Regions from separate parts of the Methylomusa anaerophila genome, predicted to be linked through region 1. Evidence: riboswitches for the same ligand, from Rfam matches in the RefSeq annotation. Region 1 holds a riboswitch; each other region holds the start of a gene.

Region 1 (7,374 bases):
TGGCCGGTTTGCCCCGGCGTTAACTCGCTTAACAATTTAAACATTACTTTTTCCTCCTTGTGTTTGTTTCCCGCTTTTTGCAGGTTCTTATGATGCGCTTATTTTTTGTTCTGACACGGGTTGGACTCCTGATTCCAGATCGTAATAGCAGACCCGGTTGCGTCCTGCTTCTTTGGCCGCATATAACGCCCGGTCGGCATAACGGTATAGCAATTCTGGCTCGGCTGCCGCCGGCCGCCGGTCATGGACCATTCCCATTGAACAAGTTATCTGCAATACATTACCATCACAATCATGGAAAACATGGTTACGAATTGTTTCTTGCATGCGTAGGGCGACAGCCAAGGTTTCTTCCCAACCCGTGTCCGACAATAACAGGCAAAATTCTTCCCCGCCGATACGGGCTGCCAGGTCGCTGAGCCGCAAACCCTGTTGCAAAACCGCAGCAAGCTCTATCAAAACCGAATCACCTACCTGATGCCCATAACAGTCATTAACCCGCTTAAAATGATCCACATCGATGATAATCAGCGAAATGGACCTGATATTCCGGTTGCGCCGGCACATCTCCCGTTCCAAATGATCAAAAAAGTGGCGCCGGTTGGGGAGCTTGGTCATCCAGTCAGTCATAGCCATTTGCAGCAAGCTGGTGTTCGCCGCCTCTAAAGCTTGTTTTTGCTCCAAAAGTTCCGAACGGGTTGAAGTAAGGTCGTTAATTGTAGTTTCCAGCTGTTGTTCCCTGCATTTAATCTGGTGCGCCATCCAGTTCATGTCCCGCATAAGAGAAATAAATTCATTTTCAGCGTCGCTGTCCGCTTCCTCGTTAGGCAGCCCGTCAAATCCGTCATACTTATTTTGTTTCACTTGCCGGCAAAAATCTTTGATTTTGGCCAGTGATCCGGTTACCAGCCAGCGCTCAACCAGTTTAGGCCCTAATAGTCCCAATAAGATAGCTGTTACCATTCCTATTGCAGCCGCTCGGTCAAAATTATAATTCCGTGCTAATTCCGTACGCCCTACCACTATTACAACAAACAGAGGCAATATAGCCGACAGCAGCATAATACTTTTTAGTTTGGTATTGATTTTCACGATTATCCTCCCGCTATGGCATTTCCCTAATGCCATAGCTAAACCGCAGCATACGGATGGAATTACCCCCTCTTATTGGGTCAAATAATAATTGATAAAAGTAATCATTATCAATTTTAAAATAATTTTTTCCCCTATTTAATTGCCTCCGGCTTTATTACTGATGTAAGCTCCCCACTTTTCAGCAGCTTTATTGCCCAGAGAATGATACGTCCTGGCAGGCAGCGGTTTATCCATAACATTAGCCGCAGACCTGGCTTTTCTTTGTTCCGCCGCCGTCGCTCCCAGCACCTCATCAACCACCGATAATAGCTTCTCTTCGGTAAAGGGCTTAAAAACATAAGCTTTTGCACCGTGTTGCAGAGTCTCAAAAACTTTGTGTTTCTTTCTAAGAGCGCTGACCACGATTATATTGGCGCTTGCGTCAGTGTTAATAATCTTGTCTAAGGCTTTAATACCATCCATTCCCCGCAGCGTTATATCCATTGTGACGATATCGGGACGGTGCAGGTTATATGCCAGAACGGCCTGCACCCCGTTCGCTGCCTCGCCGACCACAACATGACCGGCTTTGAGCAAAAAAGCACCGATAGTCTTGCGCATCATTAAGGCCTCATCCACAACTAATACACGCGCCATATCCATCTCTCCCTCAAATTACTTACGTTTGAGCAGCAACAAACGGGCCCTGTTCAACCCAACACCAATTCCCTGTACTTCTTGCCGGTAGTTTGCCAATTCGCAATTATGTAGGACGCCTGTTATCCCTTTTTAAACGACTTAAATTGATAACAATTATCAATTTCATCTATATTGTAGCATCCAATCTTATTGATGTCAATTATCAATATCAATTATTCAATATACAAAATCCGGCTGTCAAAGCCTTTACAGGGCTAAGAACAGCCGGTTCTTGTATTTGCAACATTTTAGAAAGCAAAATTATATTCAAGGGTTGTCGTTTTTTCCTTTGAGCTTACGTCATCATATTTTAGCGTTAATACACCGGCTTGCCCAAAGGAGTGTTCCCAGGCTAATTCCGTTCCCTTCTCATTATGGTACCCGGCCAAATCATCAAAGTCAGGGGCAGCATAAGCTTTAATATTACGATGAGTCAGACTGAAAGTATCCATATCTGTAGGGCTGTAGCTTATTCCGTAGACCGTACCGTTTTTGTCGCTGCTGGCGCTTGACCATATATATTCGGCGCTCAAATCGGCTTTCCCGAACTTGTTGGTTATGTACAATCCATAATAGCTGTCAGCGGATTCTAACCCGGAGATGTGCAGGTGTTCGCCGCCAAGGGTGGTGTTTTCCCAGGTCTTGTTGATTTCGCCGCCATAGGCGCTTTTATCGGAATCACTATCAAACAGTCTTTTGTCAATTTTCCCTGCAAACAGGTGGTAGACGATATCTTTTTCTTGATGCTGTAAATCCACGCCTTTGAGCATGGCATTGCCCACATTATCGGTAAGATCCAAAAGAGTGCCGAACGGCCCGAGGATGGTATCCTGCACCCCAAATACCACTTTGGTATTCTCGCCTTTTTCGTAAACAAAGCCGTACTGATCAAGCTTGGACACTTCCGGCGTGTCATCATCGCCGCCAAAATGACGGTACCCGTAACGGACAAACGCTTTCCAGTTCTCTCCCAGACTGGTTTGGGCCTTTAACCTAAAAGTTGTTTCCCAGTTATTTTCTCTGTCACCGTCCTGAATTTTGACGTCGTCATGCTTAAGGTTAATGTCGCCGCTAAATTCAACCGGACTGGCATAACCCCATGAGTTTACAGACGCAGCCATACATAGAGCCAGCATGATGGTTTCTAGTTTTTTCAATGTTTGTCTACCTCCCGGAAAAATTATTTTATAAGGTACGTCCAAATTGTAACATTCCGGGTTATATTAGTCAATGATATTGATAATTATTTTCATTTATTCTCAGTAAAAAAGGTATGAAACCTGGGACTTTTATTTGACCCAAACGGTTTCATACCCACATTTGTCTAAAATACTGGTATAACCTGAATGACATAAACATAAAAACATGACATCTGTCATATCAGAGAATTTTGCCGCTGTCCGGTTAGTGATTTTTATCTGCTTTCTGATTCAATTGTTCGATGGCATCCTTAACATGTTGAACATAAATTTCTTGTATTCCAGGATTTTCGCCTAATCCATGAACATATGCCTCAACTTTAAATCCGGCAGCGGTCAGTATGCTTTTCGCCGAATCTTTTTCATCGCCGGCCATATCATTGGTGGCATGATCCCCGGCAACCAGCATAAGCGGCATCAGGGTGACTTTTTTAATTTTGTTGGCTTTCAACTGTCCAATTATATCTTCTAACGCCGGGCATCCTTCAACCGTATACACAAAAACATTGTTTACGCCTGCCTGACTGAGTTTATATTGCAGCGCGGCATAAGCGGCACTGCCGGGATGAACTCCGCCATGACCCATGAGCACTACCGCTTCCTGATTTTTTAATTGCGGAAATTGAGTTTTGACGGCTTGGAAGGCCTTCATATAATCATCCGGTTTATCTCCCTGCCCCAGATAGTACAAAATGGGCCTGCCCAAAACTATATTATCAAAAGCTTTTGCCTTTTGGTATGTTTGCACTGCTTCCTTGACCATGTCAAACTCTTCCCCTGGGGAAATATGCAGCGGCTGCACTATGACTTCCTTGTAACCTTCAGCCTGCAACCGGTCCAGCGCCTGTTTCTCGTTTTCAACTTTGATACCATCCCGTTCCGCGAGCGTTTTGATAATAATGCGGGAGGTAAAAGCCCGCCGGACTTCGTAGTCCGGAAATGCTTGCTGAATTTTCTTTTCCACTGCTTCAATCGTCAGTTTTCTGGTTTCCGGGAAAGTAGTACCGAAACTTACAACTAAAATTGCTTTTTTAGTCGGCTGTGGCGCCGCCTGAACGGAACTCATCAGGCCAAAAAGTCCAAACGTCGTAAGGGTGATCAATAAAATTGCACTGAACAGCTTAGTTTTCATGATTTTAGTCTCCTTTTTTGTTTTGTATGGTAAAGCAAAAGAATTAAGCCAGTCCGGTTTCACCTCCCAACAAAGATATATATGAATATGGAATAATTGTAAAAGGGAAAGGTCCGTCAAAGGACCTGTGCGCTATACGCGCAACAGAATTATAATTAATATTCTCAAAGAGAAGGGAGAACGGAATCAAACAGAGAAAAATCCCGGCTTGCTGCGGGAGAAAAGATAACAGCGCAAAGCTAATAAAAAATCCTGGACCCATAGGCCAGGAGTGATCAGCGTATAAAGCCGGCTTTAAGCAAAAATCCCGGAACACCAGGTGCTCCGGGAAGAAAAACAGCAGCTTTATGCCGTAATCCCCTCCCCATACCTCGTGGGTAAATAATGGTGATTGTCAGACAGGCAGTTCTCCTGACTCTGGATCATGGCTTACTTAAACCTTCCCAAGACTTACGTCTCAGTGGCATATCTTAAGCTTGCTCCCCATTACAGTGGCGGGACCGCACCGGCTTTTAACCGGACTTCCCTATTAAGCCCATTGGGCACCTGTCTCATGTATATGAAGTTAGTGAACTCTTATAATTCAGTTTATAAGACAATCAGCTGCTTGTCAATACTTTGATAATAAGATTTGTTACTATTGCAAATATTTACTGGTTATAATCCCCCGGCCCATAGTCAGGCTGTACGAATATACTGCCGGCGTCTTTGTCAACACTTTTTTAAGGAGTTATTTGAATATGGTGAGTTGGGTCTGCAACCATCTCACCGATAACGGCCGCTACCGGGACCCGGGCCTGTTCTGCAGAAATTCCAGGTTTTTGACTCCCACTTCTACCATCACCTCGGCGGCAGTCTTGTTTAAGGTGCCCATAACTTCAACCGCCTGGTCGATCGTCTCCTGAGACACGGCGCCGCGCTTAATAGCGGTAGTGATGATCCCGATGCCTAAAGGCTTAGTCAGAACCAGGACATCTCCCGGTTTAGCCGCTGAATTGATGACTACTTTTTATTGTTGCCGGCAGCTTGCGAGTTTATGGACTATTTGCGTGGAGGAAACACCGCCTGGCACCGTGACTTCTTACAAACTAACCTCTGATTCCTTCCATTCGACTACGTATTGTTCCAATACCTTGCGCAATTCATGCCCGATCTTGGCATAGGCATCATCATCCAGGTTGGCCAGTGATACTCTGACGGACCAGGTCGGCCCGTGAAAGCCGCCGCCATGCAACAATACAATGGAAGAATTTTGGGCTAAGCGAAAAAGGATGTCAACAGGTTCATATCTTCGCTGTAAGAAATCCGTAAATTCCCTGCCGTAGTTATGATTAGACCACTCCTCCAAATCAAATTGAGTATAATAATCCGCATTATACGGCAGATTGGGCTGCGGCAATCCCAGACCTTCATACAAAAGCTTAATACGGCGATGGCAGATGTCCTTTGTCTGTTGCTTATATCTATTCCCTTTATCGAGTAGTGCAAAGGCAGCCAGCAGCATCATTTGCACTTGTTGCGGCGTTGATAAACCGGCGGTGTGATTTAGCGCCACCTGGCGGCTGTCGGCCACCATCCGATCGATGAAGCGAACATTCTCAGGCTGCTGTGAAAGGGATGAATACCGGTTTTGCAGAATCTTTGCCCGCTCTTGCGGTAATTGCTTTATTAGCTGATCAAAAACATTGTCTTGGTGAACAGCGACAACGCCCAACCGCCACCCTGTCACCCCAAAGTACTTTGAGAATGAGTACACACCGATTGTATTAAAGGACAAATCGGCCATCAATGAACGATAGCCGTCAACAAAAGTTCCATATACATCATCAGATATAATCATCAAATCGGGGTTGTGATTTTTCACGATCCCGATTAGCTGTTTGATCGATTCAGGTTGAATGGCCACAGAGGGTGGATTACTCGGGTTGACCAGAAACAGTGCTTTAATGCTTGGATCGCAAAGCTTGTCGATCTCCGCCGGGGGGTACTGCCAGGTATGTTTTCCTTGATTGTCTACGCCTTTGGCCTTGATTTCAACGACATCAAAATTATAGCGGGCTAAGCGCGGAATCTCAACATAAGGCGGAAATATGGGGACCATAATGGCAATTTTGTCCCCACGCGACAGTAAATAGTTTTCATACAAAGAATCAAAGACATAGCACATAGCGGCGGTTGCCCCTTCAACAGCAAACAGGTCATATCTTTCGCAGGCTGAATCGCGGCTGCACATTTCTTGAATCAGGAAATCATGAACAATCGCTTCTACGTGCACAAGCATCCGGTCTGGCATCGGATAGTTATCACCGATAATTCCGTCCACCAGTTCATAGATCCACTCTTCGGCGTCAAACCCATGAGCAGTTATACCATAATCAATAACATCCTTAAGCAATTTCACACCAGGAGTGAATTCATTATTTTGGCAATAAGTTTTAAAACGTCCTTCTATTCCTTTTCTTCTTGGCTGGCCCGCAAGGTCTTGCGCGTTCCAGGCCTGACGACTTTCCTGCACGGCAAATTGTCCCAGAACGAAAAAGGCTTCCCGTGGTGTTGCCGCAATCCAGTTCGGATTCCCCCGGCCGGCATTAAGCAAGACACGCGTGCTCTTCTTCTGTCCTTCAGCCAGACTAATTAGCTTGTTGTTGAATTCAAAGGGGCTAAGCTCCCTATAAGAATAATTCATTTTCTGATGTTGATCATCATTATGCTCCACCACGCACTGTTCCTCCTCTAGCCTCAGTAAGACAAAATTGTATATTACCTTATATTGCGCCTGCCGGCATGCTGCTCCTAATATTATTTGCTTTCTATATTTTATTAAAACTCGTCTATCTCATCTATATGGAACGCACTAAACAATTAAAGCTGCTTAAGAATGCAAAGACCCTGCAATACACTTCATCCAATGTATTGCAAGGTCTTTTTTACTTTGACTTATCTTCACCATCTTAAACCCGTTATTCCTCTAAAGGTATATCGGGTCCCCGGAGTTCGTATTGATAAAAACTTAGGTCAAGCCATTTGCCAAATTTATAGCCGGCTTTTTGAATGGTGCCGGAATAGCGAAACCCCAATTTCTCATGCATGAACCTGCTGCCTTCATTGCTGGCGTCAATCCCGGCAACCAGCGTAGCAAAGCCTCTTTCGTCAGCAATCTTAATAAGCTCTCGCATCAGTTTGGTTCCGATATGTTTTCCTCTGTGGTTTTTATGAACATAAACGGAATGCTCTATTGTGTATTTGTATGCGGGCCAGGCCCTAAACGGC
Region 2 (7,374 bases), 1.7 Mb from region 1:
CAGGTCAATCAGCAGGTCGGAAGACTCTCCCGGTAGTACCTTGTTTAATATTTTACCGACGAGACCCAGTACGGCAAGCATTACGACAATATAAACGGCAATATATTGCGGGCCGATTCCAGCCAGCATACCGGCGATAACACCAAGTTGCGCCGAGCAGGGAATAGCCAGGCCAAGCACGGCGGTAGCAATAGTCCGTTCCCGTTTGGTCCCCAGAATACGGGTTGTAATCGTTGCCATGGTTACGCAACCGAAGCCAAGAATGACAGGGATAATCGCCCGCCCGTTCAGGCCAATGCTTGTCATTACCCGGTCTACCAGAGTGGCCAAACGCGGCAGGTAGCCGGAATCTTCCATGATCGAAAGGGCAAAATAGAAGCCGACAACCAAAGGCAGCAATAGTCCCAGTATATATGTCACAGTAAGAGTTAAAAGCCCGAATTCCCCAATTAAGATTGTGCCGAGTACGGATTCTTCACTGATAAAGGCTCCAATCAGGCTCCGTATCGCCGGTTCATACATTCCCTGCATAACATTTTCTTCGGTAAACCCGACAATGTCCTGAGCTACGATAACACCAATCAGGTAATACATTAGATACAATACAAAGACGAAAATCGGGACACCGGTTATGGGTCTTAGCATATACCGTCCCAGTTTGGTGCGAAAACTGGTTCCTTCATTGGTTTCAGCAACTGTGTGCCCAATGATATCGTTAACCCGGTCGCGGCGTTGGTGATAAATCTCTTCGCGCTTGTCACCGGGCTCTATGCCATGACGCTCGGCCACATGAGGATCACCTTCCAGCACTAAGAGCGCCTCGGCCCAGGAGCCAATCCGGTTAAGCATACTCTCCAGTTCTTTCTTTAAATCCGGCGGTATATTTCCTGTCCGGGCTTCAAACAGCCGCTTCTTTACCTCTTCCACGCCTTGGCCTTTTACGGCAACGGTTGGGATAACAGGTACCCCTAAAAGATGCTCCAACAGGTCTATGTCTACTTTTAATCCCTGCTGCGCGGCTTCATCCGTCATATTAACCGCTACAATAGTAGGAATACCGGTATCAATTACCTGTAAAGTCAGAAATAAATCCCGTTCCAGGTGCACGGCATCTACTACGTTTAAAATAAGATCTGCCGATAAAATTACATCTCGCGCCACAATTTCTTCATCGTTAAATGACGAGATACCGTACACCCCCGGGGTATCCAGCACTATATCCCTGCCGTAACGCCCGTGGGATATATCAACAGTAGTTCCGGGAAAGTTGGATACATCCACGTACATACCGGTTAAGGCATTGAAGAATACGGATTTTCCTACGTTAGGATTGCCGGCCAGTACGATTTTTCTGGCGCCTTCCGGTATGGGAATGTTGCCCAGACAATTATGACAGTGATGCATATTTCCTTCCTTTCTTAATTTTAAGCAGGGCGCACTTCTATATTCTCAGCCAATTTACGTCCAATGGCGATTTCCTGCTTACCTTTACATACCACCACGGGACCGGCGGGGAGTTTTTCATAACACTCTACTTCCGCCCCTTCGGCAATACCGAACCGGATAGCCTGGGCACGGACAGTGGGATTAGGAATGGCTGCAATATATAAACGTTGACCGCGTTTGGCTTCTGCTAGTTTCATAGCTATTTCCTCCTTTTACTAATTATGTAATGATAATCATTATCGTTTATTGGGTCAAAAATAATGTCAACCGAATCATTGTTCAATTGACACTTATTCTCAATATCATTATAAATTCAATTAACGTGAATTGTCAAGTACGACTTACAGCTTTACTGTTTGAAAAGTTCGGGATAGATTTTTGTTGCCAGTTCTTCCGCACCTGCTGCCAGCCGGAAGGTAGGACTTGACACCAGGCTTTCCTCGATGATATAAACTTGCCCTTCCCGCACGGCCTTAATTTTATCAAAACCGGGACGTTTTACAATGTTCTCGACAGAAATGCCGGCGTTCATCGGGCCCCGCTGGGCCAAGTACACATCAATTTCGTCAGCCTTCATTAAGAGACGCTCGACGCCGTAGGTCGCAATGCTGCTGCCCTCTTTAATCATCGTCGCATCAGCAGCCACGTTAATTCCACCGGCTAATTTAAGAAGAACCGCCGTCATGCTGTCATTTGTGATGGTCCGGTACTCAGTGGCGGTGGATTCAAAATAAACTTTCTTCTGAGCTGCCGCTCTCTTGGTAATAGCCGTAATATCGTCAAGCTTTTGGTGGAAGGCTTGCAATCGGGCAGCGGCCTCCTGCTCCTTGCCTGTGAGCATGGCCAGTTTTTTAATATATTCGTCAAATTGGTCAAACTTCTCCGGGTAGAGGCATACAACCTTGATATTGGCATTCTCCAGCGTCTTTACAAAATCAGGATGGCTTTGCACAATGAACGGGCGAATGATTACCAGGTCCGGTTGAGCGGCCAATACTTTTTCCGGGTCGGCCCGATAGTCGAATACCGGTTTTTTTAAAGCTGCCGGCGGGTAGGACTCGGTAGTGCTGACCCCGATTATTTCCTGGTCCAGGCCTAGGGCGAATAAATTTTCAGTATGAGCCGAGTATAGGGAGATGATCCGTTTGGCCGGTTCTTTGAGAACAATTGTTTTGCCCAGGTCATCGACAATCTTGATACCGCCGGTTTCCGCAACCCCGGCAGTTTTATTGGCTGCGCCGCAGCCACCGACAATCAGACCGCAACAAAGAACAGCAGCCAGGAGCAGCCAAAATCGTTTCTGCATAGTATAGCCTCCAAACAAAAATGTCGTATATCTATTCAGATTATCAAATGCCTCGAACTATTAAGACAAAGGAACCGGAACCACAGAGACGCAGAGGACACAGAGGGACACAGAGAATGGATAACCAAGAGCGTTGAAAAACATAAATAATTATCCCTCCGCGTTCCTCTGCGCCCTCTGCGCCTCTGCGGTAAAACGTTCTCCATTTTCATTCCTTGTGGCGCCCAATATATTGGCAGAGACGTCTGCTTAGAAATAGCCAAACAGTTAAACGTTTATAGTTCCGACACCACTGCCAGTCCGCATTCGCCTGCCCGGATTGCCCTAATTTTGAATACGTCGAGAATCAATTCAGGGTTTAAAATTTCTAAGGCCGGGCCGTATTTTACCAACCGGCCGGCGCGGAGCACTGCGGTATCTGAACAAAAAGAACTGGTCAGATTAAGATCATGCATGATGGATATTACGGTCAGGTTTTGTTCCCGGCATAGTTTAGCCAGGAGAGTAAGGCATTTGATGCTATAGAAAATGTCCATATTGGAAAAGGCTTCGTCCAAAAGCAAAATCCGCGGCCGCTGCGCCAAGGCCTTGGCCAATACGACACGTTGCCGCTCGCCGCCGGACAATTCTGTGATCAGGCGGTTGGCAAAAGGCAAGGTATCTGTCTCTTCCATCGCCTCGTATGCAACCTCATAATCTTTCGCCGCCAGAGCCTTCAGCCTTCCTTTATAGGGAGTCCGCCCCATCATCACAATCTCCAGACAGGTGAAGGGAAACCGGATCTCCACATTTTGCGGCACTACGGCAATATGCCGGGCCAATTCCTCGATGGTAAAGGAACGTATATCCTTCCCATTGATAATAATGCTGCCGTTACTGGCCTGCCGCTCCCCGGTAATCAGGTTAAGGAGCGTAGTTTTACCTGACCCGTTGGGCCCGACAATGCCGCAAAAACTAGCTTGCTGCACGCTAAAACTAATATTGTTCAGTATACTGGCAGTCCCATAACGGAAACTTATATTTTGCATTGCGATTGCTGCTGCGTTATTCATTGGTGCGCCGCTCCTCTACTGCAGCGTCTTGTTACGCTTGCGGAAGATATATACGAAGAAAGGGCCGCCCAGCAATGTGGTCAATACTCCTACAGGAATTTCCACATTTGTGGCTGAACGGCCGAAAGTATCGGCAGTCAATAGCAGTATCCCGCCGGTTAGACCGCACAAAGGTATGAGTACCCGGTTATCCGATCCTGCTGTCATTCTCAGCATATGAGGCACAATGAGGCCAACAAAACCGATAATGCCGCCGATGGCCACGCATACCGCAGTGATAAGCGCTCCGGCGGCAAGCAGGATATTTCTGAGTTTGCTGCTGTCAATGCCCAGGTTGCGGGCTTCCCGGTCACCCAGCGACAAGATATTGAGATCCTCAGCGTAGTAAAAGCAAATAAAACAGGCAATGAATATCAGGGGAAAGCCGTAAAGCACATGTTCCCAATTCTTGGCGGCCAGACTGCCGATCAGCCAGGCGACAATGGCTGAAACCTGCTCGCCGGCTAAACTCTTGATCATGCTAATGGCAGCCGATAAGATACTGCTGACAATGATACCGGCAATTACCAGATTGGCGGAAGAAACGTAGCCTCCTACCCGGGCGATGGACATGACCACCAGCAAGGTCAGCACCGCGCCGGCAAAAGCGAATATGGTTACCGGCAGATTATCATGGGCAAAGATATTGAGATAAATGGCGATACTTGCGCCAAAAGCCGCCCCGGTAGATACACCCATGGTGTACGAGTCGGCCAGAGGATTCATCAATAGGGCCTGAAACACAACTCCGGCTACGGCCAGACCCCCTCCTACCGCAAGCGCGCAGATAATGCGGGGCAGCCGGATATCCCAGACAATGGCGCTTTGGGCGCCGGCCAAATGACTGTAGATCTCTTGGTTTCCGGTTAATTTGCCGAATATTATGGTGGCTACGTCAACCACACTAATATCGGCCCGGCCAAAAGTCACCGACGCGATCGCCAAACCGAGAGCAGCCAACGTCAATACCAGACCGATGGTCAGTGCCTGCCTTTGTTTCCTGACAATCTCCTGCGCCAGGATATTTGCTTTTTCATTCATGCCAGGGCATGCTTACTTACTTTTGAGCGTTTGGTCAGTATAGTTGACAGGTAATTCACTTTTTGATCGTTTACGGCTCCAGAGAGGTCGTGAAAGATTTCTTCGCCCTCAAGACCGCATTTGGATACCATAACAGCATTTTCGGTCATGCCATGCTTATTCAGCTTATCAACAATCTGGGCGAAATTTTTGTACACCTTCATCAGCACCACATTGTCGGACACTTGCAAAACCTGTTCCAAGCGTTCTTCGTCGATAGTGGCGGGAATAATGCTGAGTATGTCGCCGCCTTCCGCTAAAGGCACACCTAACCGGTTGCCAATGGCGCAGAAGGAGTTGACACCAGGAATGTTCACGATTTCGTGGCCGCAGTCTTCAAGCAGCCGAAAAACATACATATAAGTGCTGTACAGCATGGGATCGCCCAAGGTCAGAAATATTACCTTCTTCCCGGCTTCCAACAGTCCTAGAATAGTATTCTTGTTATTCACCCAGGCCTCCGAAAGGGCCTGAGCATTGTAATTCATCGGAAAAACCAGTTCCAGTATCTGTGTATTTTCCTGAATGTACGGCTTTGCGATGGTAAAAGCAGTGCTCTCGTCTTTTTTCTCCGTGCGGGGCGCAATGATAACATCCGCCGCTTTGATTGCGTTGATGGCCTTAAGTGTTAATAACTCCGGATCACCGGGACCAACGCCTACGCCGTAAAAAATACCTGCCATATGATTTTTGCCTACCTTTCAATAAAATCGAACTATTCACCCATAAGACGGGAACTGCTTATAAACCGTCATTTGCGTCGTTACTCCTGCGGTCCTCACTCCGACCGTTCTGGCCTAGTTAGCCTTTCCTTAAGTAGTCTGTGCGGACCACCAGTACGCCTCCGTGAGGTCCCCGCACAAACTACTATGCTAAACTAACAAAATCAGAATCGTCGTCGTGCCTAGTCGGTCTGACTATGTTTACTCAGCAGCACATGAGTTACCATTCACAATATGTTTTATGGTATGCAACGGTATCTAACGATTTCTAAGCAGTTCGTGGCATTACACAACCTGAGTAATTATAAATAAAAAATCCCTGTCTCACCGGTAAACCCAGCCATGACAGAGATCAGCGTGCGAAATTCACATGCGAATCCCCTCCCCATCGCTCGTGGGTAATATCGGTGATTGTCAAACAGGCAGTTCTTCTGACTTAGGCTCATTGCCGTCCTGCGCCTTCCCAAGGTAATTACCTTCAGTGGCCTGTTGCAGTCGGCTCCCCATCACAGCGGCGGGACCGTGCCGGTTTTTTTTACCGGCTTCCCTATTAAGCCCAAACGGGCACCTGTTCCATATTGTGTTGTCTTTTATTTTATGGCAAAGCCAACGAAAAGTCAAGAATAACCGTATGTATTATCCTTTACACGTGTATCCCCGTGAGTTGCGGGGAGAATAAGCTGCTCCCCAAGCGTTGAAGCCGTTTCTGAGTTTCGCAATAGCGGATTCAAGGTAAAGAATTTGCTGCATATTGTCGATCATATCCGCCCATTCCGCCGCTGACAATTCGGTTCGTGATTTTCCTTCCGTTAGAATCGCCCGCATGGAATCCACACTTTCCAAAGACTGCGACATTACTTGCCGGAGTTTATTTACCGCCGCCAACAAATCCCTGCCCTGTCCATTGTAATCACCTTCATCACCTTCATGAATCATCGCCGGTTTTTCCGCCGTATCGCTATTATAACACATTAGCATGACCTCATTTCTTTTTGCCAATATTATAGCTGGAAAATAACAACAAGTCAATTACTACCAGTTAACTATCCAAAATAATTTTACCTTCAGTTAACAGGATTTTAACGATTTTGCGGCCAACAACAAAACAGGTGATGCAATGACATTCGGTGAAATAGTAAAAATATCCAGAGAAAATAAAAGACTAAGCCAAGAAGATGTATCCAAAGCCATTGAAAAAAAGTATGGTGTCCGCTTGTCCACCTCTTATCTTAGTATGATCGAGACCGGGATGCGAACGAATTTAACCGTCAATTTGCTCAACGCCCTTTTAGACTTTTTCAATTTGCCTTATACTGCCGCCGCCAGCTTATTTAGCCGTCTGGAATCAATCCCGGAATATAGCCCGGGCAGGGAACCGGCGACAGTTGTACTTGAGTCAAAAGCACCTTTTCCGAGCAATACAGATAATCAAATCGCAATTGACGATTTGCCTTCTGACGCCAAACGCAGTCTTAATGATTTTTATGAATTTCTGCTGTATAAATACAAAACACGCTGAGAACCAGCGTGTTTTGTATTTATACAGCATCGCAATCAACTTAAGCCCCAGTCTTTCAGCACCCCGGCGGCATATGCGGCGACTTGCTGCGGGGTTGCCATATCAAGAGCCGGCGTCGCAATGGCTTTGGCTTGTTCATAAGCGACACTGCGGATAATTTTCTTAATACGCGGCATGGATGAAGCGCTCATGCTGAATTCATCCAGCCCA
Region 3 (7,374 bases), 2.2 Mb from region 1:
GGCGAAATATATTGAGAATTGGGTTTGTCTTGCCTGCGTGTCCAAATGTTGCGGGAGGAAAACTATGTGTTTGACGCCATTTATTTGCCTAAACTCGACAGCCTTACGCCGACGCTGGCTTCTACTTTGTTGAAAGCCATGGAAGAGGCCGGGGAACTGGCGCGGGCAGTTCTGAAATTTTTGCCCTATGAGCAGTATTCGCCGGCGGAACTGGCTGACCGGATTGAGGCGCCCGGTCTCCTGGCCGATGTAGCTGAAGAACTGCTGGATGTGGCGCAAGTCTGTGTTACCATGATATTTGTAATGGAAGAATATCATGGGGTGAATGTGGACGATTTAGTGACTTATCATTTGCGCAAACTGACGGCTAAGAACTATCGCTATGATGAAAGCCGAACCTATAGTATTTCCACTAGACAGGCCGCAGGAACCCAGCCGGGAAACTTTAAATGTCTGAATTTGCCGCGACTCGCAATCAGCGGTGTGACACTGCTGACTACCGTCTGCAAAATTCAGGAGGAACTTGGCGAACTTACCCAGTACATAGGCAAACATTCCCGGGCATCAGGGGAAAAGGCCGGTCTTGACCAAACAGAAGTTTTCCGGGGTTCGGCCCTGGAATTGTTAGACGTTGCCCAGTGCTGCTTTACTATGATGTACATATTGGCCGAACGTTATGCAGTCGATATACCCTGTTTAGTCAGCCGCCATGTGGCGAAACTGAAGCGCAAGGGGTATTGCAGCTGAAAGGCTGAATAACTTGTTCTAAGGCGATATTAAATGCATATAGTTATTGGTAATGAAAATACTAAATAATAGATGAGAATTTGTCCAGATACTGCTCGTTGACAAGTTTTAAAGATTTGGGTTACAATGTATGGGGTGTTGCCTAGAAATGAGGTGTTATAACATATGCAAACGTATGTAGTGGCCTTTGCGGTTGCCTTGGCGGCGGCTTATCTGATTACGCCCCATGTAAAGGATCTGGCCATTAAGGCCGGGGCTCTTGACGCTCCCGATGCCCGTAAAGTGCACAAAACTCCCATTCCCCGTATGGGCGGGCTGGCTATCTATTTTGGCTTTGTATTGGCTGTATTGTCCAGCATGCATGTGAGCCGGGAAATTTGCGGCCTGCTGCTTGGCGGAACGGTGATACTGGCCGTCGGCATTATTGATGACTTAAAGCAATTATCCGCCAAAGTCAAACTTTTAGGACAAATAACAGCTGCCGGCATACTGGTTCTTTTCAACATTCGTATCGACTGGATTACCAATCCCTTCGGCGATATGCTGTATGTGGATTACCTTTCTGTTCCTCTTACCATTCTCTGGGTAGTCGGTCTCACCAATACCGTTAACCTGATCGATGGACTGGATGGTTTGGCTGCGGGCGTTTCAACCATCGCTTCCATTACTATACTTTTGGTAGCTCTCGAACAAAACTTTTGGACGGTGGCCATATTGACCGCCGCGTTAGCCGGCAGCGCCTTGGGATTTTTACAGCATAACTTCAATCCCGCCAAAATTTTCATGGGTGATACCGGCAGCATGTTTTTAGGCTATATATTGGCGGCCGTGTCCATTCTCGGCGCCGTTAAGAGTGCGACAACCATCGCCCTGGTAGTTCCCATTGTAGCTCTTGGTCTGCCGATTATGGATACCGCTTTTGCGATTATCCGCCGTTATACCAGTGGCAGACCCATCTTTAAGCCGGATAAAGGCCATTTGCATCATCGCCTGCTGGCGATGGGCTTAAGTCAGAAACAGGCGGTGCTCCTCATGTATGTTATCAGCAGCTGCTTAGGCGTTAGCGCCATCGCCCTGACTGCCGTCAGCGAAATATATGCGGCTTTGATTTTGCTCATCATTGTTATCGTGGCCTTTATCGGGGCAAAGAAAATTGGCGTTCTCAAAAACAATGACGGTGTTATACCCGAGAGCGAATCCGTTAAAACCCATTGAAATCTTTTAACTTTTACCACAAGGGCGGGCGTTTCATTGCCCGCCCCCCTTGTTTATTAGCCTTATTAACGCTGCGACCCTGCCGTTTAACCACCGCTTATAATAAAGGCTGTCCTTCGCCTGCTGGTCGTCGGCAAGACGCGTTAGCGTTTTTCTTTTCGTGTCAGGCAATCGTTCTACATAGAACACATGGGGAAAGGGAATGGAAAGGAGCATGTTTTTATGTCCCGGATCAAAGTTATGACGGTCTTCGGCACTCGCCCGGAAGCAATCAAAATGGCGCCGGTGGTGCTGGAACTGGCAAAATATCCTGAGATGATTACCCCGGTGGTGGCGGTTACTGCGCAGCACCGGGAAATGCTTGACCAGGTTCTAAGCCTGTTTCAGATAGAACCGCACCACGATCTTGACATTATGTGCAAAGGTCAGACTTTGTTTGATATTACCTGCCGGTCCATACAAGGTTTAAACCAGGTGATGGCGCAGGAAAAACCCGATATCGTCCTGGTGCACGGCGATACCACCACCACATTCGCCGGCGCCCTGACCGCCTTTTACCACCAGATTGCCGTCGGCCATGTGGAAGCCGGGCTCCGGACCCATAACAAGTACTCCCCCTTTCCCGAAGAAATGAACCGTAAACTGACAGGCTCGCTGACGGACCTGCATTTTGCTCCCACCGGGACGGCCAGGGAGAATCTCCTGGCGGAAGCCGTAGGCCCCGAGAGTATTTTTGTTACCGGCAACACGGTGATCGACGCTCTGAAGGCCACGGTTGACCCCGCTTATCGTTTTGCCGACAACATATTGCAGCAGGTTGATTATGCGACCCTGAAAATCATTCTTGTAACCACCCACCGGCGGGAAAACCTGGGTGAGCCTATGCGCCGCGTTTATCAGGCCCTGCGTGATATTGCCGCGGAATTCAGTGACAAGGTGGAGATTGTATTTCCGGTGCATAAAAATCCCCTGGTACGGAAAGTGGTGCAGGAGGAACTGGGCGGAGTCAGTCAGGTGAAATTGATTGATCCCTTGGATTATCAGCCTTTTGCCAATTTGATGGCCCGCTCCCACCTGATTCTCACCGATTCGGGCGGCATCCAGGAGGAAGCGCCGGCCCTGGGAAAACCGGTGCTGGTGCTCCGGGATACTACCGAACGGCCGGAGGCTATCGAGGCCGGCACGGTAAAACTAATCGGCACCGACAGGGAAAAAGTTTACGCTGCCACCAAACTTCTTCTTACCAATCAGGCTGAATATGAACGAATGTCCAATGCCTGCAATCCCTATGGCGACGGCTTGGCTGCGGCCCGCATTGTAAAATGCGTTTTATGGAAATATGGCTTAACCCGGGAGCGGCCCGGCCAATTTTGCGGCGGCAAGTAGAACGGGGCGTCGGCGGTTGCCAAGCGCCCCGTTTTTTTTTTTGGCTTTTTTAAAAAAAAATTGAGAAATATAGGAAAAATACCTCATCTGAGGCATTTACGGCCTCCTTGTCCTGAGATATGCTGAAAGCAGAAACCGGGATTGTCCTGCTCCTCACGGCGGGGTAAAAACTCATGGAATTACCTCCGGTTCTGGTTGATAATCTACAATACAAGGGACAAAGGAGTGAATGAAAATGGCTGATATTTACGGGAGCAATCGGTCTGACTTCTTATTCGGCGGCAGCGGCAGCGACGCGATCTACGGCTATGACCGTTCCGACCTTCTGTTTGGCGGGGACGGCGACGACTCACTCGATGGCGGGGACGGTGACGACCTGCTGTATGGCGGCGGCGGCAGCGACTACTTGTACGGCGGCAGCGGCAGTGACTTGTTGTTTGGCGGCGAGGGCAGTGACTATCTGGACGGCGGCGAGGGCAGTGACGTGCTGTTTGGCGGCGCCGGCGACGATTATCTGGACGGCGGCGAGGGTGACGACCTGCTTTTCGGCGGCGAAGGCAACGACCTGCTGTTTGGCGGCGCCGGCAATGACCTGCTTTTCGGCGGCGAGGGCAACGACTTGCTTTTCGGTGGCGAGGACAACGACTTGCTTTTCGGCAGTGGCGGCGACGACTGGCTGGACGGCGGCGACGGCAGCGACGACCTGTACGGCGGCGCCGGCAACGACACCTATATTGTGGACAATCCCGGCGATGCGGTGCAGGAGAATCCCGGGGAAGGTGTCGACTCCGTAACCCTCTTGAATCTCACCAGCTATACCCTGCCGGATAACGTGGAAAACCTGTTTGGCATCAATACGGACGGTCTCATCCTGACCGGCAACAGCCTGGACAACATAATCGACGGCGGCGACGGCAGCGACACCCTCTATGGCGGCAGCGGCAGCGACGTCTACAGCTTCCAGGGCGACTTCGGCCATGATACCATTGCCGCGGCCCCGGACAACCGCTATGACACGATCGACTTCAGCGCCTTTGCCAGTTCCGCCGCCGCCGTCGGCCTCGGCGGCAGCAGCGGCGGCGACCTCATCGTCACCATCGGCGCCAATACCGTCACCATCGCCGACTGGGACCAAAGCGGCGGCAACAGGCTCAGCACCTTCGTCTTCAGCGACGGCGTCAGGACAACCAACGGCACAAGCTGGCTGTAAGCGCCGGCGCATCACCCCTTTCGGCGGCAACTGAACATCAGCATGGCCCGATACAGACCCGGTCGCGTGAGGGACCGGGTCTTGTCAAGTTTTTTAATAATTTATGCATAATTATCTATCGAATACCTCATGTGAGGGATTTACGTCCTGTTTGTCCTGCGATATCATAAAAAGCAGAAAAGGAAAATACAGGGATAGGTGCCCTTGGGGCTTAATAGGGAAGACCGGTGTGATGCCGGCGCGGTCCCGCCACTGTAACGGGGAGCAATCTCGCCTAGTTGCCACTGAAGCGGTCTGCTTCGGGAAGGCGCGGGGAAGCGATGAGCCGGAGTCAGGAGAACTGCCTGTCCGGCAATCGCCATTTGACCTGCGAGCGACAGGGAGGAGATTACGAACGGCCGGCGGCAAGCCTGTCCGCCAATTAGCGTAAGTACTCCCGTGAGGGAGTTTTTTTTATATAATCCTTGTATCAACATGGAGGGGGAGAAATTGGTTGAGACAACACAAAGCAAAACAAGCAAAGCAAAGCGGCAAGTTAAAGAAAAAAGCTTTGGCCATGCGGATCTGCTGCGCCCTGGCCCTGGGTTTCGCGGCCCAGCCCGGGGGCCCTGCCTATGCGGCTGAAGCGGGGGCCTCGGTGACGGTGGAGGCGGATAGCGTGAAAGAAACGACGGCGGATGCTTCCGGCCAAATAAATTACGGTACGTCTTATACAGACGTGACCATCCAAAATAGCGGCCGCTGGCGGCCGATGGATGCCATAACGTTTGGCGATCCGTACTATCTTCCGGTTTACGAGATTTATATCGATAAGCTTGACGTAAAGGCCGGCGGCATTATTGATTTGACCTGGCAGGAAACGCCTAATCCGGTGTTTTGGGGAGAACAGTTTGGAATAGGCGGGAGTAACTTTTTCCGTAATTTATGGGTAACGGACGCCACGCTGGCGGACGGCGCGGTTTTCCGGATCAGCGCGGCACCTGCCGTCTATAATGGGGAATACTCTCTCAGTGTCACCCCGTCAGTGAATCGTATCACTTTGGGAAGCTATACCAGCCCGGTGGCCGGCGGCGGCACAATATATGTCCAGCTTGGCAATATCATCGGTTTTGATCCGCTGAAGATCAACAGCAGTTCGAAGACTTTCGGAACAAGCGGGACGAGGTTTTTAACAATTTATGAACAAACATCCGGCCAGTTCCGGATTGCCGGCCAGGCCTCCTATCTGGACGCCCCCCTGAATGTCTACAAAGTGACGCCGGTGATCGAGACTTCGGAGGCAGGCGGCAACGAGTATCAACCCGAATATATGGTGTTTGCCGATCTGCTGGACTATACCGTCGACAACACCGGCCTTCTGTCGGAGTCGGCCAAAACCGCCGGCGACATGCAGCTGGCGATGCGCAACCTGTGGCGGCTGGAAAATGCCAACACCCTCAGCCGCCTGGACGAACTGCACACCCCCGAGGCCAGGCGCCGGGAAGGCATCTGGACCAACGCCTACGGCGGCCGGTTTACCAATAACAGCAGCTACGGCCGCAGCGTGCGGGAAAACTATCACGGCCTGCAAGTCGGCTACGATCAGGAGCGCCCCGGCGGTTTCTACGGCGGCCGGCTGTATACCGGGCTATTCTTCCAGCAGACCAGGGCCGACACCGGCCTTCATACCGGCAGCGGCAGCTCCGAGAGCAGCGGCTTCGGCGCCTATGCCGCCTGGGTGGGCCGTAACGGCCGCTATCTGGACCTCATGCTGCGGGGCTCCAAACTCCACAACGATTACTATTTTTACAGCAACGGCGGCAAAATCGACGCCGACTACCATGCCTGGGCCTTCGGCCTCAATGCCCGCTACGGCCTGCATAAACCCCTGACCAACGGCTGGTTCTGGGAACCCCACGTCGGTCTGGCCGCCGGCCGGATCGATGACGCGGATTATCCCACCAGCAACGGCTTGCAGGTGACCCAAGGCAAGGTGGACGTTCTGACCGGGCAGGTGGGCGTGCTGGCCGGCCGGTCCCTGGGCGAAAAAGGGAATTTCTACGCCAGGGTGACGGTCAACCATGATTTCGCCGGCAGCGGGTCCCTGCGGGGCAGCTATTCCGGCGGGACCCAGGCCATAGAAACCGGCGCCGCCAGGGATACCTGGTGCGAGCTGGCCCTGGGCGCCAATGCCAGGATCTCCCCCAGCGGCAATTTCAACGTGAATGTGCTCCACACCTTCGGCGGCGATGTCAAGACCGACTGGCAGGTAAACGGCGGCTTCAACTGGCGGTGGGGCGGCTTCGCTTCCCGGCAGAAACCGCCGGCTCAGCCCCAGGAGGCGGCAGCGCCGGCCGTGACGCCGGCAGCGGTTGCCGGCAGTACGCCGGCGAGCGGGCCTGAACCGCCGGCGGAGGGCGCCGGCAGCAACAGCCTGATCGCCGCCGGCGAAGCAATAGGCGCCGGCGACGACCTGGCGCTGCCGGTTGCCGGGCCGGACAAGCAGCCGGTCGCTGTCGCCCGTGACGGCGCCGCCGCCGGCCAGCCCGGCCCAACCGACCTTTCCCCCGAACCGGCTGCGACTGACGAACCCAGTCCGGCGCCGGCGCCCGCCCCTGCCGGGGAAAGCGCCCCTGCTTCCGGCTACGCCCTGGAGCCGGTGGTGGTGGAAGCGCCCCGCCCGGCGTGGGAGGACAAGCTGTCCCCCGGCACCGTGACCGTCATTGAACCGGATAAATACAAAGGCGAGCAAAAAACGCTGCCCGACCTCCTGAAGGAAGTCCCCGGCGTGCATGTGCGCTATTCCGCCGGCGGCATCGGCCAGTACACCACCGTCT
Region 4 (7,374 bases), 2.2 Mb from region 1:
GACACTATGAAGAGAGGCCTGCTTTTAAACGTCATTAACCCGCGCCTTTCCGGCATCCTGATCCGGGGCGAAAAAGGCACCGCCAAATCGACGGCAGTACGGGCCCTGGCCGAACTGTTGCCGGACATCGCCGTGGTTGAGGGCTGTGCCTACAGCTGCGACCCGGACAATGTTCCGTCCTATTGTCCGGCTTGCCGCCAACGGCATGAGGCCGGGGAGGTGTTACGCCCCGCCCGCCGTTCCATGCGGGTGGTCAACCTGCCGGTATCGGCCACCGAAGACCGCGTTGTCGGGACTTTGGACATTGAGCAGGCGATTAAGAGCGGCGAGAAAAAATTTGAACCCGGGGTGCTGGCCGAAGCCAACCGCGGCATTTTGTATGTGGACGAGGTAAACCTGCTGGACGACCATATTGTGGATGTCCTGCTGGATGCCGCCGCCATGGGCGTTAATACTGTGGAACGGGAAGGCGTGTCGTATTCCCACCCGGCCCAGTTTATCCTGGTCGGCACAATGAACCCGGAAGAAGGCGAGCTGCGGCCGCAGCTTCTGGACCGGTTCGGGCTGTGTGTAACCATTGCCGGCATTTATGAGGTCGGTCAGCGGGTGGAGGTAATTAAGCGGCGGGCCGCCTTTGAGGAAAATGCCGCCGCCTTTGCCGCCGTGTGGCAGGGGGAACAGACACGCCTTAAGGAACAGATTGCAGCTGCCCAGAAGCTGCTGCCGGCCGTGCAGGCGGATGACGGTATTTTGTACAAGATTGCCGGCACGGCAATTGAGGTTGGCGTTGACGGCCACCGGGCCGACCTGGTGATGCTTAAGGCGGCCAAAGCGCTGGCCGCCTGGTATGGCTGTGAGCAGGTAAGACCGGAACATGTGGAAGAGGTGGTTGAACTGGCGCTGCTGCACCGGATGCGGCGCAAACCCTTCCAGGAAGTAGGCGCCGAGCAGCGCAAGCTGGCGCAGATTATTAAGGGGACAAGTTTATAAGTTTATAGTTTAAAATTCTTTAATGTTATCGTGCGACTACCGGGGAAAAGGCGCGGGAACCTTTGCTTTGCTAGTTATTATTAAAGGGAGAGTAAGATGAAAAGCGTCAGGAAAAAAATGAAATGGCAGTGTAACAAGGCGCTGTTGTCCCTGCTGCTTGTTGGTGCTGCTTGCGGGGGCGGGAGTGAGACCTGTGCCGAAGAGATCTTTGACCTTGATCAGATTGTCGTTACCGCCACCAGAACGCAGGTGGAGGAATTTAAAGCGAATGCCAATATCAGCGTTATTACCAGAGAGCAAATAGAAAGAAATCATTATACAAATCTAACCGATGCATTAAGAAATGTTCCGGGTGTTTTTATTGCCAACTACGGAGCCACCGGGGAGTCGTCCGCATCGAATAACCTGATGTTAAACGGTTCTTCCAATATTGTTGTTTTGATTGACGGTCAGCGGGCCAATATTAACGGCAGCAGCGGCACTTACGGAAAAATGGCCATGGCTGAAATCTCCAATATGGATTCCATTGAAAGAATTGAGATACTGAAGAGTTCGGCTTCAACTCTGTATGGCTCCGACGCCCAGGGGGGTGTTATCAATATTATTACCCGTAAACCGGAGGACGGAAAAACCACGACTAAAATCACGACAACACTCGGCAGTTATGACCGTGAACAGTATAATATTTCCCATCGCGGCTCGGTAAACGGATTTTTCTGGGACATCTCCGGCCAGAAAAAATTACAGGGAGATTTTAAAGACGGCTGGGGAAGAACGGTCCGGGACCGGATTAACGTAACAAACAATAGCTTCAAGATCGGGAAAAAATTCGCCGATAAGGCTGACGTCACCGTGGTTTACCAAACCTATGAGGCTGAGTATACGGCAACCAACGGCGGATATAGCAAGCCTTCGATCGTTCAGGGCACAAAAGACAACAGTAAATTAACCATAACGTATACTCAAAAGATCAGCGATAAGATGTCGAATCAATTGGCGTTTTTCCGGCATACCAATAAGGCGCAGGAATCCGATTACACTAAGTTTAATGATTTTACTACAACCGGTTTCAGCGATCAGTTTACCTATGCGGCAGGGGAAACTCACACTATTATCGGTGGTCTTGATTATTATGAAGATAAAATCAATCATTATAAAAATTCATCGGCTACTACTGACGGCGAGAAAATTTCCAATAAGGCGGTCTATATTCAAGATGAATGGCAGATAACAAAGGAGTGGAAATTATCTTCCGGTATCCGGTTTGACGATCAGTCCCGCTATGGCCGGAACAACACACCAAGTTTTGTTTTAGGCTATACTCCGAACGGAAGGATGAACGTGTATGCCGGATATAAACAATTTTTCACGGCGCCGTATGTGGCCCACTTATACAGTGCTACCTATGGCAATCCGGATTTAAAAGCGGAAACGGGGCATGCTGTTGAAGCCGGTATCAACTATAAATTTGACGCTACCTTTGTTGGCAGTCTTCATGTTTTTAAAAGGGATTCGGAAAATGTGGTAGCATATGTTGACACTCCGACCCCTACTCATCCCAAAGGGCAATATGTCAATATAGATGAGGAACATGCCAGAGGAGTTACCATTCAGCTAAAAAAAGCCTTCAGTGATAGATTTAACACCAATGTGGGCTACAGTTATCTTTATATTAAACCAAATGCAGGCCAGACTCCCAATCGGAACGGAGCTTTGCCCCGCGGCAGCTGGAACCTGGAATTAAATTATGTTCAGGATAAATTTGATGCGGTTATCAGCGGCAGAGGCACCGTCGGCAAGGGTCAGCAACGGGCGGATAACCAGACAATCGGCAAACCGTACCGCACGTATTGGATTTGGGACGTTGCCATGAACTATAAAACCACGGATATGATAAACATTTTCGCCAGAGTTAATAATATTTTTGATACAATGTACACAGATATGAGCTATGAGTTAAATCCAAATTCAGCCTGGTTTTCCGCGCCGGGACGCAATTTCCAAGTTGGTGTTGAATATACTTTTTAATATTAGACAATGTTTAGGCAAGGCATTATGCCGTGCTATCGGGAACGCATTAAAAAGTTAAAATTATATCCGGGTATTAGGAAGGCCTTGACGTTGTCGTTTAACCTCAGCTTATCCTAATACCCGGATGTCAATTTTTTAAGGCGACAGACATATATATATTTAGTTAGTATATTGTTTTTCTGTCTTGCCGTCAAGATTTGCGGCGCTTTTGGATATAATTCTGCAATTGTGTGCCGGGATGGAAGAAGGTGTGAAGTGACAGAATTATGGAAAGAGGAAAGCAGTGTTTCTTTTAAACGGATTATTAGAATTACCTACCCGGTGCTTCTCTCCATGCTTTCCTTTAATGCCGTGGTATTTGTCGACAGACTGTATGTGGCGCAATATGATCTTACGCAGTTTGCCGCCATGCTGCCGGCCGGTTTTTCAGCCATTGGCCTTGCCAGTATTTTCACAGGAATAATCGGTTATGTTTCCGTACTTGCCGCGCAATCTTATGGAGCCGGACATTATCGGCACTGTGTAGCGGCCATGTGGCAGGGCATATATTTAAGCCTGATCTTCACCTTGCTTTTACTGCTGCTTTCGCCGTTGGTATCTTCGGTATTTCAGATGATGGGGCATGTGGGAGATCTTCTAACCTACGAAGTGGAATATTTTTATCTCATTATCATAGCTGAGTGCATTCAACTTTTTTCTACCGCCTTTTTTGGCTTCTATTGCGGGATTGGGGACACTAAGACAACGATGTATGTGGCGTTAGTTACGAATATGGTAAACATCGTCTTAGCCGGTGTGCTCGTATTTGGCAAGTTGGGTATGCCGGCGCTGGGAATGTTCGGGTCGGGAGTAGCGGCAATCATCAGTTGTGCAGTCGGCCTGATTCTCTATCTGTTCCTGTTGAATAGAAAGGTGATTAAACAACAATACCGGCCTTTAAAATACTGTCAGGTGAACGGCCGTTTACTTTATAGTTTGCTGCGATTCGGCCTGTTTGCGGGAATACAGTCTTTTCTTGAAACAGGCTGTTTTGGTATTTTTCTGCTGATTATCGGTACAACAGGTGAGACTAATCTGGCTGCTGCCAATGTGGCTTTTTCCATGGAGTCTGTTTTTATATTACCCGTGGTTGGAATGACAACGGCAGTAGGGATTATCGCAGGTCAGGAGAGAGGAGCCAACCGGTTCGGAAATATTTCGGAAGTTCTCATAAAAGGGCTGGTTCTGGGAATTTGTTTTAACATCATTATCTTCATTTCCTATAATTTTTTCCCGGAGATTTTGATTTCTGTTTTTCATAGTGATTCCAGTAATGATCAAAATCAGCTTATCCATACCGCTACGCCGTTAGTGAGACTTGCCTCCCTATGGCTGGTGCTTGACACTGTCCATTTAATGATTGGCAGCGTGCTAAAATCAATGGGTGACACGCAATTTATGATGATTACCTATGCCGTTGTTCCGATTTTGTTTTATGTAATTATACCCTATATGTTTTGTACCATGGCCCAAGTTTCTTTACTCTGGTTGTGGATCTTGCTGGTTGGTTATAGCGCAGTCATGCTGATTGTCATGACCATACGATTTTGGGGCGGGAAATGGAAAAGCATCGAAGTAATTGAATAGAAGTGAGTTGCGAGTTGCGGGACGGTTCCACGACTCATTTGATGGAAACATTGAATATATTTGCTGAACCTGTTGACAAAATAGGTAATAAATGATAAAATATTTTTAGAAAGCTTTACAATTTCATAATGAAGCAGGTGCCCTACGGGGCTTAATAGGGAAGACCGGTGCAATACCGGCGCGGTCCCGCCACTGTAATGGGGAGCAAACCCAAGGATATGCCACTGGGATGAGAGTCCTGGGAAGGTTGGGCGAGCTATGATCCAGAGCCAGGAGAACTGCCTGTCTAAAGATCGCCGTTTTTACCCACGAGTGATGGGGAGGAGATTACAGTTGCAATTGCTGGCTTGGAGAAATCCAGGTGAGTGATGTTGCTTTGCTGAATTTACTCCTGGTCATTTCCCGACCAGGAGTTTCTATTTGGTTTGCACTGAGAAATCCTCCCGCCTGTTATAACGAGCGGGAGTTTTTCTATACATTTTTTCTAACCTCCTTCATGTTTGTGGGGCTCAATGCCCCTCTTCTTTTTCTTTTATTTCGGTTTTAATACGGCCATGCAGTCACTCATTATCTTGTCAGGTTGCTGAATATAGATAGTTCATGAAAGAGAGAGGTGTCCGAATTGAAAAAATACACGGTTGTGCTCATCGCCGCATTGCTGATGATCAGTGTAGCTAGCGCTTGGGCCGCAGACAGCAAGGCAGCCGCTGAGAACAAGCAGAAACGCATCACTGCTTACACCCGGGCCATTACGGCCAATCCCCAGGATGCTGCCGCGTATATAGACAGGGGAGATGCTTATAGAAGCGACAACCAGCTTGATTTGGCAATCGCTGATTATACCCAGGCGATCAAACTGGAGCCCCAAAATGTACAAGCATATGCAGCGAGGGGGCTGCTCTATCTTGAAACGAAACAGTATGATGCCGCGCTGGCTGATTACTCAAGTATTATTGAAATGGATCCCGGGAATATGGATGCTCGCTTTCGGCGGGGAGTATGTTATTACTATAAGGGACAATATGAACTTGGTATCCATGATTTAGATCAGGTTACTGTCTTGCAGCCTAAACATGCCGGTGCCTATCTCGTGAAAGGCGTCTGTTACCAGAGGCTGGAACGCAAAGAAGAGGCTATTGCCGCTTATAAGAGTTTACTGGCTAATGTGCCGGTTGACAAGCAAACACAGGAAGCCGTTACCGTGGCCAAAAACATGCTCAAAACGCTGGGAGCGGAGCCTTAATCCGCTGCAGTGAGCGTGATTTTACCGGCGGCGGTCGAATCGTAAAATTAACCGGCCGCAAGTGACGGTTTTGAGCCCGGTTTAGTTTGCGGAACGGATTTTCCAAGGTATAATGTAAGAGGAGAGAAATATCATGCTTCAATATATCCCGGTCAATTGGCCATATGACGGCGCCGGCGGTTCTGCGCCGGGAAACAAGACGAAGGATTGCGGCCCTTCCGGCTGCTTTCTCATCGTCTTACAACCCAAAGCTGCAGCAAAGCGGCAGTTCGGTTGTTTTAAAGCCAGGCAGCTGGCCTATCTTGCTGAACAGCGCATGAACCACCGGACGTAGAAAAGGAGATTGCAAAATGGCAGAAACTAGAGGCTTAATTATTGTCAATACAGGTAACGGCAAAGGCAAAACGACAGCTGCCCTGGGAGTGGGAATGCGGGCCTGGGGACAGGGCCTCAAGGTGTTGGTGCTACAGTTTATCAAAGGAAACTGGAAGTATGGCGAATTGCAGGCCGCGGCAAGAATGGGCGACGATTTTGTAATCCGCCAGTTGGGCGAAGGGTTTGTGAGAGATGCCGACAGTGATGCCAAAGCCGGTCATCAGGCTGTGGCGCAGGCAGCACTGGCTGACGCCAACAGGGAAATCATGTCGGGAAATTGGGATATGATCATCCTGGATGAGATCAACTATGCGATAAAGTTTGGCTTGGTGCCGGTGGACAAAGTAATTGAATTGCTGCAAAGTAAACCGGCAGCATTGCATCTTGTACTGACCGGACGCGAGGCGCGGCAGGAAATTATTGATCTGGCCGACCTGGTAACGGAAATGAAAGAAATCAAACATCCGCTTAAACAGGGAATAAAGGCGCAAAAGGGTATCGAGTTTTGAGGTTTCATTTTACATACGGATGACTTTGTTCTATATGCTGCTATTGGCCAAGATATACAAAATAAATAAGTGAGGCTTTTTTGCTATGTTGCAACTGGTAAATTTATCAAATTATATTACCGATAATGAACTTATTGCCAATAGTCCGGAGCGGCTGCAAAATTTTTTAGAACAACATAATTTGGATGGTCTGGAAATGATGTTCTGCGGGCCCTGTGACACCCGGCTGCATAAGCGCGAGTGGCTGCACGGCTGCCATCTGCGCTTTTGGCCGTGGTGGCTGGATTTTTGGCGCGGTGACCAGGAAGCATTGCTGAAGCAGTTTGGCAGTCAGGCGGCGATTGATGCCTGCTATGGCGGGCCGACCCGGGAAGACTGGCTGGCTGTTTATCGTGCTAACATTCGTATGGCCATAGCGGCAGGAGTAAAATATCTCGTTTTTCATGTCAGTAATGTACGGCCGGCGGAATTGTTCAATTGGCAATTCAGTGCTACCAGCCGTGAAGTCATCGAAGCCACACTTGAGGTAGTCAATGCCCTGGCACCGGAAATTCCCGCGGATACCGCCTTGTTATTTGAGAATTTGTGGTGGCCGGGACT

Evidence for each region. A riboswitch is a leader RNA that binds a small molecule or an ion and turns the genes downstream of it on or off. The one in region 1 is predicted to bind cobalamin.
Region 2: linked by a shared signal. The riboswitch ahead of cobI (precorrin-2 C(20)-methyltransferase) and the one ahead of MAMMFC1_RS00525 (sirohydrochlorin cobaltochelatase) in region 1 are both predicted to bind cobalamin.
Region 3: linked by a shared signal. The riboswitch ahead of MAMMFC1_RS10795 (TonB-dependent receptor domain-containing protein) and the one ahead of MAMMFC1_RS00525 (sirohydrochlorin cobaltochelatase) in region 1 are both predicted to bind cobalamin.
Region 4: linked by a shared signal. The riboswitch ahead of MAMMFC1_RS12435 (tetratricopeptide repeat protein) and the one ahead of MAMMFC1_RS00525 (sirohydrochlorin cobaltochelatase) in region 1 are both predicted to bind cobalamin.

The regions. Positions count from the first base shown of each region.
Region 1 is NZ_AP018449.1:146,457-153,830, forward strand. It holds gene MAMMFC1_RS00505 (FeoA family protein) at 1-44, opposite strand, end outside; gene MAMMFC1_RS00510 (GGDEF domain-containing protein) at 88-1,092, opposite strand; gene MAMMFC1_RS00515 (response regulator) at 1,231-1,731, opposite strand; gene MAMMFC1_RS00520 (hypothetical protein) at 2,022-2,930, opposite strand; gene MAMMFC1_RS00525 (sirohydrochlorin cobaltochelatase) at 3,178-4,104, opposite strand; cobalamin riboswitch at 4,489-4,669, opposite strand; partial or broken gene MAMMFC1_RS22545 (selenide, water dikinase SelD) at 4,928-5,113, opposite strand; gene aspD (aspartate 4-decarboxylase) at 5,186-6,823, opposite strand; gene MAMMFC1_RS00540 (GNAT family N-acetyltransferase) at 7,065-7,374, opposite strand, start outside.
Region 2 is NZ_AP018449.1:1,877,481-1,884,854, reverse strand. It holds gene feoB (ferrous iron transport protein B) at 1-1,404, opposite strand, end outside; gene MAMMFC1_RS08260 (FeoA family protein) at 1,425-1,643, opposite strand; gene MAMMFC1_RS08255 (ABC transporter substrate-binding protein) at 1,796-2,752, opposite strand; gene MAMMFC1_RS08250 (ABC transporter ATP-binding protein) at 3,028-3,804, opposite strand; gene MAMMFC1_RS08245 (FecCD family ABC transporter permease) at 3,820-4,884, opposite strand; gene cobI (precorrin-2 C(20)-methyltransferase) at 4,881-5,606, opposite strand; cobalamin riboswitch at 6,050-6,232, opposite strand; gene MAMMFC1_RS08235 (hypothetical protein) at 6,282-6,617, opposite strand; gene MAMMFC1_RS08230 (helix-turn-helix domain-containing protein) at 6,763-7,164, shown strand; gene ptsP (phosphoenolpyruvate--protein phosphotransferase) at 7,200-7,374, opposite strand, start outside.
Region 3 is NZ_AP018449.1:2,382,502-2,389,875, forward strand. It holds gene MAMMFC1_RS10775 (nucleoside triphosphate pyrophosphohydrolase family protein) at 67-747, shown strand; gene MAMMFC1_RS10780 (MraY family glycosyltransferase) at 913-1,962, shown strand; gene wecB (non-hydrolyzing UDP-N-acetylglucosamine 2-epimerase) at 2,185-3,348, shown strand; gene MAMMFC1_RS22895 (calcium-binding protein) at 3,584-4,558, shown strand; cobalamin riboswitch at 4,738-4,920, shown strand; gene MAMMFC1_RS10795 (TonB-dependent receptor domain-containing protein) at 5,052-7,374, shown strand, end outside.
Region 4 is NZ_AP018449.1:2,742,621-2,749,994, forward strand. It holds gene MAMMFC1_RS12420 (ATP-binding protein) at 1-990, shown strand, start outside; gene MAMMFC1_RS12425 (TonB-dependent receptor plug domain-containing protein) at 1,108-3,018, shown strand; gene MAMMFC1_RS12430 (MATE family efflux transporter) at 3,277-4,647, shown strand; cobalamin riboswitch at 4,766-4,947, shown strand; gene MAMMFC1_RS12435 (tetratricopeptide repeat protein) at 5,270-5,890, shown strand; gene MAMMFC1_RS12440 (hypothetical protein) at 6,024-6,224, shown strand; gene cobO (cob(I)yrinic acid a,c-diamide adenosyltransferase) at 6,241-6,774, shown strand; gene MAMMFC1_RS12450 (TIM barrel protein) at 6,860-7,374, shown strand, end outside.